Regions from separate parts of the Bradyrhizobium sp. AC87j1 genome, predicted to be linked through region 2. Evidence: riboswitches for the same ligand, from Rfam matches in the RefSeq annotation. Region 2 holds a riboswitch; each other region holds the start of a gene.
What was found. Region 2 has a riboswitch for cobalamin ahead of metE (5-methyltetrahydropteroyltriglutamate--homocysteine S-methyltransferase). Riboswitches for the same ligand answer to the same signal wherever they lie in the genome.
Positions count from the first base shown of each region.

Region 1: it holds a riboswitch for cobalamin, as region 2 does, so the genes downstream of both, CV770_RS42365 (TonB-dependent receptor) here and metE (5-methyltetrahydropteroyltriglutamate--homocysteine S-methyltransferase) in region 2, are expected to answer to the same signal.
Region 3: it holds a riboswitch for cobalamin, as region 2 does, so the genes downstream of both, CV770_RS36125 (ribonucleoside-diphosphate reductase subunit alpha) here and metE (5-methyltetrahydropteroyltriglutamate--homocysteine S-methyltransferase) in region 2, are expected to answer to the same signal.

Region 1 is NZ_PTFE01000001.1:8,126-10,309, forward strand. Features, by position in the region: gene CV770_RS00055 (histidine phosphatase family protein) at 1-470, opposite strand, end outside; cobalamin riboswitch at 543-744, shown strand; gene CV770_RS42365 (TonB-dependent receptor) at 863-2,184, shown strand, end outside.
Region 2 is NZ_PTFE01000042.1:14,203-16,386, reverse strand. Features, by position in the region: gene metE (5-methyltetrahydropteroyltriglutamate--homocysteine S-methyltransferase) at 1-1,076, opposite strand, end outside; cobalamin riboswitch at 1,180-1,382, opposite strand.
Region 3 is NZ_PTFE01000122.1:3,331-5,514, reverse strand. Features, by position in the region: partial or broken gene CV770_RS36130 (IS6 family transposase) at 641-825, shown strand; cobalamin riboswitch at 902-1,115, shown strand; gene CV770_RS36125 (ribonucleoside-diphosphate reductase subunit alpha) at 1,220-2,184, shown strand, end outside.

The DNA of each region.
Region 1 (2,184 bases), on a different contig from region 2:
GGCGTGAGATCCAGCGCGATGCAGAGCGCAGCGCGGATGGTGCCGGAATGCACGACGAGCGTGGCCGATCCGGCTGCGATCCGCGACAGACCCAGCCGGACACGCGCGACCTGATCCGCAAAGCTCTCGCCGCCCGGCGGCCGTCCGGCAGCCGGATCGCTCCAGAACTGCGCATAGGCGTCGCCGCCGGTGGCATTGAGCTCGTCGTGCCGGCGGCCGGTCCAGTCGCCGAAATCCTGTTCGCGGAATTCACTGACCAAGTCCGGTTCGAGCCCCAATGCGCGCGCCGTCTCGACCGTGCGCCGCGACGGGCTGGCATAGCTGGCGGCATCCCGCGGCAGACGCCGCCGCAGAGCGTCCAATTGCACGCGATCGCTGAGATCGGCCGGCGCGTCGGTGGCATGGATGGTGCCTGTGACGCCCGCGACGGGCGCGTGTCGTATCAGCCAGAGGAAGGTCTCGCCTTCCATGCTCATCTCCAAGGAAGTTGGTCGTTGTGGCCATAACGCCGCAACTGGCACATTGACTCTGTTGTGATGGTAATCCTAGATGCTTGCGACGGTTTCCCCGAGAGGGGATGAAAAGGGAATACGGTGCGGGGACATTGTCCCCAACGCCGTGGCTGCCCCCGCAACTGTGAGCGGATAATCCTTCGTCATAAGCCACTGGGTCCTCGGTCCCGGGAAGGCGACGAAGTGGTAATGACCCGCGAGCCAGGAGACCTGCCGTCAGCCGCGGTCACACGCGAAGATGTCGGTCGGGGAGTACAGACATTCGGCTTCATCGGACGGCTGAAGAGCCAAAAGGTGAGACCTCGTTCGCTGTGACGTGCCACTGACGTCATACCGAGGTCCGAAAAACCGTGTCTTCCATCCGTATCGTACGACCGCGAAAATTCCTGCTCGCCTCCGCGGCACTCACATCCTTTGCCGCTCTCGATCTGCCCGCTGCGCTGGCGCAGCAGGCCCGTGAACCCCTGCCGCCGGTCGAAGTATCGCCGGCTCTATCCCGCAAGCAGGCCAAACCTGCCGGCCGGGAGGCGCAGAGCACGCGCCGCGCAGCAGCGCGCAGGCCGGCGGCCGCAGCAGCGATGCCGAAGCCCGTCGTGCCGGCTGCGGCACCTCCGACGCCGCTCAACAGCAATGCCGTCGCCGAAAGCGCCTCGCGGCTCGGCCTGACGGTGCGCGAGACGCCCGCGACCGTCGAGGTGATCTCCGCCGAGACCATTCGCGAGCAGGGCTATCGCACCGTGTCCGACGTGGCGCAGGGCGCGGTCGGTGTCACCGCCGGCGACAATCCGGCCGAGCCTTCCGCCTTCTCGATGCGCGGCTTCACCAACAGCCAGATCAACACGCTCTACAACGGCATCAAGATCGGCCCGCAGAACATGACCTCACGGATCATGGACACCGCCAATCTGGAGGCCGTCGAATTCCTGAAGGGCCCGGCATCGCTGATCTCGGGCGAGGGCGCCGCCGGCGGCGCGATCAATTTTGTGACCAAGCAGCCGCACACGGGACCGATCCGGAACGAAGCTGATTTCTCCTGGGATTCGCTGAATTCGTTTCGCGCGCATTACGGCTCGGGCGGCAGCACCAACGTCCAAGGCCTCGACTACCGCTTCGACGTCAGCCGCTCCGCGCTCAACGGCTTTGCCGACGACACCAACACCAAGATGCTCGACGTGTCGGGCCAGCTCAACTATCGCATCTCCGACAGTCTCAAGATCTGGGGCGCAATCGAGTATCGCGAAGACCGCTCGAAGGCCTATTGGGGCGCGCCGTTGGTGCCGATCGCCTTCAGCGGCTCGCATGCGACGACGGGGATCGTCTCCGGCAATTACTTCAACAGGACCGACCTGGGCGCGGTCACGATCGACGACCGCACCTTCAACACCAATTACAACGTTCTCGACAATCGCAACGTCGCGCAGGAGGTGTGGCTGCGCGGCGGTTTCGAGCTGAAGCTGGCGCCGGGCCTGACGCTGAAGAGTCAGGCCTATGGTTACGGCGCGGAGCGCACCTGGTTCAACAACGAGATCGAGGCGTTCGATTCCACCAACAACCAGGTGTATCGCGAGCGCTTCTATGTCGCGCACAGCCAGCGCCTCGTCGGCAACATCACCGATTTGATCTGGGACGCTGATATCGCAGGCTTCGATAACCGCCTGGTCACGACGCTTTC
Region 2 (2,184 bases):
GCGAGCCCGGTTTCGAGTTCAACATCGACCGGCACATGAAGCAGCGAGCAGGATGGGGCAATCTGTACACGATCCTTGCCGAGCTTCGCAATGGCGGGTTCGAGCCGCTGGCGCAGCGACGACAAATTCGACCGCCATACATTCCGGCCGTCGACGACACCGAGCGACATGACGAGATCACTTCGGCCGCCAGCGATGATCTGGTCCAACAACTGTGGCGCTCGAACCAGATCGAGGTGCAGTCCGGCGACTGGCAGGCTCAAGGCGGTGTCCAGATTGTCCCCGAGATCGCCGAAATAGCTGGCGACTAAGATCTTGATGGCTGGCCCCTCCTTGGCGAGCCGGTCATAGGCATGTCGCAAAGATTGTCGCGCCCTCTCATCCAGATTAAGAACCAGGCAGGGCTCGTCGAACTGAACCCAATTTGCCCCACGTTTGGCCAATTCCTGCAGAACCTCGATATAGGCCGGTATCAGTTCATCCAGTAGTGAGAGTGGCTGGAACGCAGGATCGGGACTCTTGCCGAGTTTTAGGAATGTGACCGGCCCGATCAGGACAGGGCGGGTCTGAAAGCCAAGGGCCTTGGCTTCCTCATACTCCTCGATCGGCTTGCGAGAGCATAGCCTGAAAGTCTGTCCCCTGTGAAACTCGGGGACCATGTAGTGATAGTTGGTGTCGAACCACTTGGTCATCTCCTGCGCGGGTGCGCCAAATCCGCGCGGTCCGTGACCGCAACTCGCATCCTGATCGTCGCATTGTGATCCGCGGGCCATGGCGAAGTACGTCTTGAGCGAAACGGATTCGGCTTTCGAGGCGTAGATCTCCGGGATGGCGCCAACCATGACACTTGTGTCGAGCACCTGGTCATACAGCGAGAAATCGTTCGATGGAATGACCGTGACGCCGATAGATTTCTGACGAGCCCAGTTCGCGGCACGCAGGCCAGCTGCATCCTCGAGCAACTGCTGTTCGCTGCTTTTTCCGGCCCAGTAACTTTCGAGAGCGAGTTTGAGCTCGCGCCTTGGACCGATGCGTGGCGTTCCGAGGGTGGCAACCGGAAGGGAGAGAAGAGTCATAGCGTGAACCCCATGTTGGGGGCAAAGGCCATGGCGGACGCAGGCAGGGGAAGTCGCGCGGTGCGACGGCTGCTTGGCGCACCACCGGGACACCCCGCCCGTGGACGAATACATTGTCGGGGCAGGTCTCCTGGCTCGCGGGTCATCGCTTCTGTCCGGCCTTCCCGAAGCCGCGCAGGCTTCAGTGACGTCGTTGGACAGCGGCTTGCCGCTCACAGTTGCGGGGGCAGCGCCGGCATTGTCACCGGCTTCCCTCTTAGCTCCGGATCAAATGGAAACCGGAGAACCTCGACGGCTTGGATTATCGGCAAGAGAAGTCTTCCGTCAACCTCTCAGATTATGTCTCAAGCTGATGCTGCGACATCTGCTACGCGAATCACCGTGCATCACGTTGAGATGATGTAGAAGCGCTTTCAATCGGCGATATCGGAATGATCATCGGAGCTGCCCGCGGGCCGCACGCCAGATTGGTGGAAGGGACAAATGCGGGCTTGCGCGGTCGGGACTGCCACCTCGAGCAGAACGCATCTCCGGCTTCCCAGCGGTTCTTGAGGACGTCCACCATCCAGTCACCTTCTCGGCCAACAGGATCCGTGTTGAATACGCCCCAGCTGGCAAGGCCAGCAACATACCCCGCCAGCACGTTGATTTGCAGTTCAGCAAGACTCCAAATGCTCGGCGGTGAAGATCGGCTTCGCGTCGTTGGCCGTCAAACGCACCATGGCCCATTGGCCGCAAATGCCCAAACGCATGGCAGAGATCGAAACGCACATTCTGGCAACGATACCGGACCAAACCGTCGCGTGACGAGGATGCATAAACCGCGCTGGATAGCGCTGAAAGGAAACATCGAGACCTGCCAGTCGGAAAGTCGACAAAGAGGACACAAAAGCGGTGTGAAATACCGTCCATCACCTGGCACGAAGAATGCAAGACTTCGGCATGCCCAGTCTCCTCCTGCTGGGCATGTCCGGCACAGCAGATTGAAGCTGTCGCCGGCAGCGAAGTTAGCGGCGCGTGACATAGAGGGGAGCGCCTGCTCGCACGGGACACCATCGGTCTCCCCGTCGCGTCGCCGCTAACTTCTTGCGCTCGCGCATAACAGGTT
Region 3 (2,184 bases), on a different contig from region 2:
AGGTCGACTACCACCCGGTCTTTCCCCGCGCGCCCAGCCGAGAAGAACTCCGCCATTCTCAAGGGGGACAAATTCGCAAGCAAGTTTGCACATTGCCCGCATCACGTGCGAAGAAAGCAAGACGTTCATTCCCCGGCCCAAACAGCGTGGATGTGGGGGGCAATCAAACGCTCCCAGCGTGGCAGCACACGTGCTCTGTTTTGGCCTTGCAGTGTCAGGATAGACACTTGCCAGGTGCCGGGGTCGTACTTCCCTTCTGAGAGCAATCCGACCGCACTGCGGACGACTTCAAGCGAGACTTCTTGCAGATCAAAGCCTCCTCCGGTGAATGTAGGCGCATTGCACCCTAACGGCGTGACGATTCCGGTATTATCGAGACGCGGTTTGGATATATGTTTCTCGTCCTTCCAATGTTCATGGAGGCAAACCAAGCAGCTTTTGGAATCGTGAACAAAGCGCGCGACCACGCCGCCTGCGAGCCCCACGGTCGCGTAGCCTCACATAAGGCACATTCAGTTGGAAAGTGATTCCCCGAGCCAAGCCCCTGCCAGGGCGAGGGGTGGAGACTCGACGGGAAGCACTTACAGCGGACATCGCCGAGTGAAGGGATAGTCCAGACCACGAACGCCGCAAGGGTAAGAGGCGACGCGATCGGATCATGAAGCGTTTCAAATCGTCCCGTCAGGCTCAATTTTTCTGTCAGTTCATGATCAGGTCGCGAACCTTTTCCACATCCTCTCTCTCGGAGCCGTCACTGCCGACTTCCGTCGTGTTTCGCGCGAGCGAGCCTTTGCGACTTGGCGCGAGATCTCCACGACAAGCGCTCGCCGAACCTTGACCTCGGGGCTGCTCCAATTCGTTAACTTGACGGTGCCGCTTGACGAATCTCTGCGAGCGGCGCCTATATGTAGCCCGTCACGGTCTTCCATTCCCGCATCTCGTAGGATGGAAGCTAAGAGGGAACCCGGTGCGCCGGCAACGGCTATTCCGAGGCTGCCCCCGCAACTGTAAGCGGCGAGCGGTTGTCATCATGGTCACTGGCGCGACAGCGCTGGGAAGGCCGACAGCCCCAGCGACCCGCGAGCCAGGAGACCTGCCGCGACTGAACGAAAGTCCTCGGGCGGGGTGCCCCGGTGGGTCGCTTGCAGCCGGGCACATTTGCCAGCTCTCCTCGCAAGTCGTCCGCGCGGCCCCAGCGCCTAACATCGCGGGGTTGCCGATGTCGCCGTCTTACGATTTCGATCAGCATGGTCATCTCGTCGCGCCACCGGGTGTGCGGCCGCGCCTAGCGCAGGCGAAGCCTGCCGCGCCTGAGCCGTGTCTGGTGCCCCTTTCGCCATCGCCGGCTCCGCTGCCGTGGCCCCTCGCGCCATCGCCAAAGCCGCCCGACCTCACGCTCGATCCGTCGCGCGACGACTTGTTGACGTCGTTCGGCAAGCTGACGCTGACCGACCGTTATCTGCTCGCCGGCGAAACTTACCAGGACATGTTCGGGCGGGTGTCTTGCGCTTTCGCGGACGATGTTGCGCATGCCCAACGTCTCTATGATGCGATGTCCCGGCTATGGTTCATGCCGGCCACACCGGTGCTCTCCAACGGCGGGACCACGCGCGGCCTGCCGATCTCCTGCTTCCTCAACTCGGTGGCGGACTCGCTCGAAGGCATCGTCGGTACCTGGAACGAGAACGTCTGGCTTGCTTCCAACGGCGGCGGCATCGGCACCTACTGGGGCAATGTTCGCTCGATCGGCGAGAAGGTGAAGGGCGGCGTCACTTCAGGCATCATCCCGTTCATCCACGTCATGGACGGCCTGACGCTGGCGATCAGCCAGGGCTCGTTGCGGCGCGGCTCGGCGGCGGTCTATCTCGATATCCACCATCCCGAGATCGAGGAGTTCCTCGAGATTCGCAAGGCGTCCGGCGACTTCAACCGAAAGAGCCTCAACCTGCATCACGGCGTCAACGTCACCGATGAGTTCATGGGTGCCGTGGGCGCCGGCACCGCGTTCGCTCTGCGGAGTCCGAAGACTAACGAGGTCGTCCGCCAGATCGATGCCCGCCAGCTGTGGCAACGCATCCTTGAGAACCGGCTCCAGACTGGCGAGCCTTATCTCTTGTTCATCGACACCGTAAACCGCGCGCTCCCCAAGCATCAGCGCGAGCTGGGCCTCAAGGTCTCGACCTC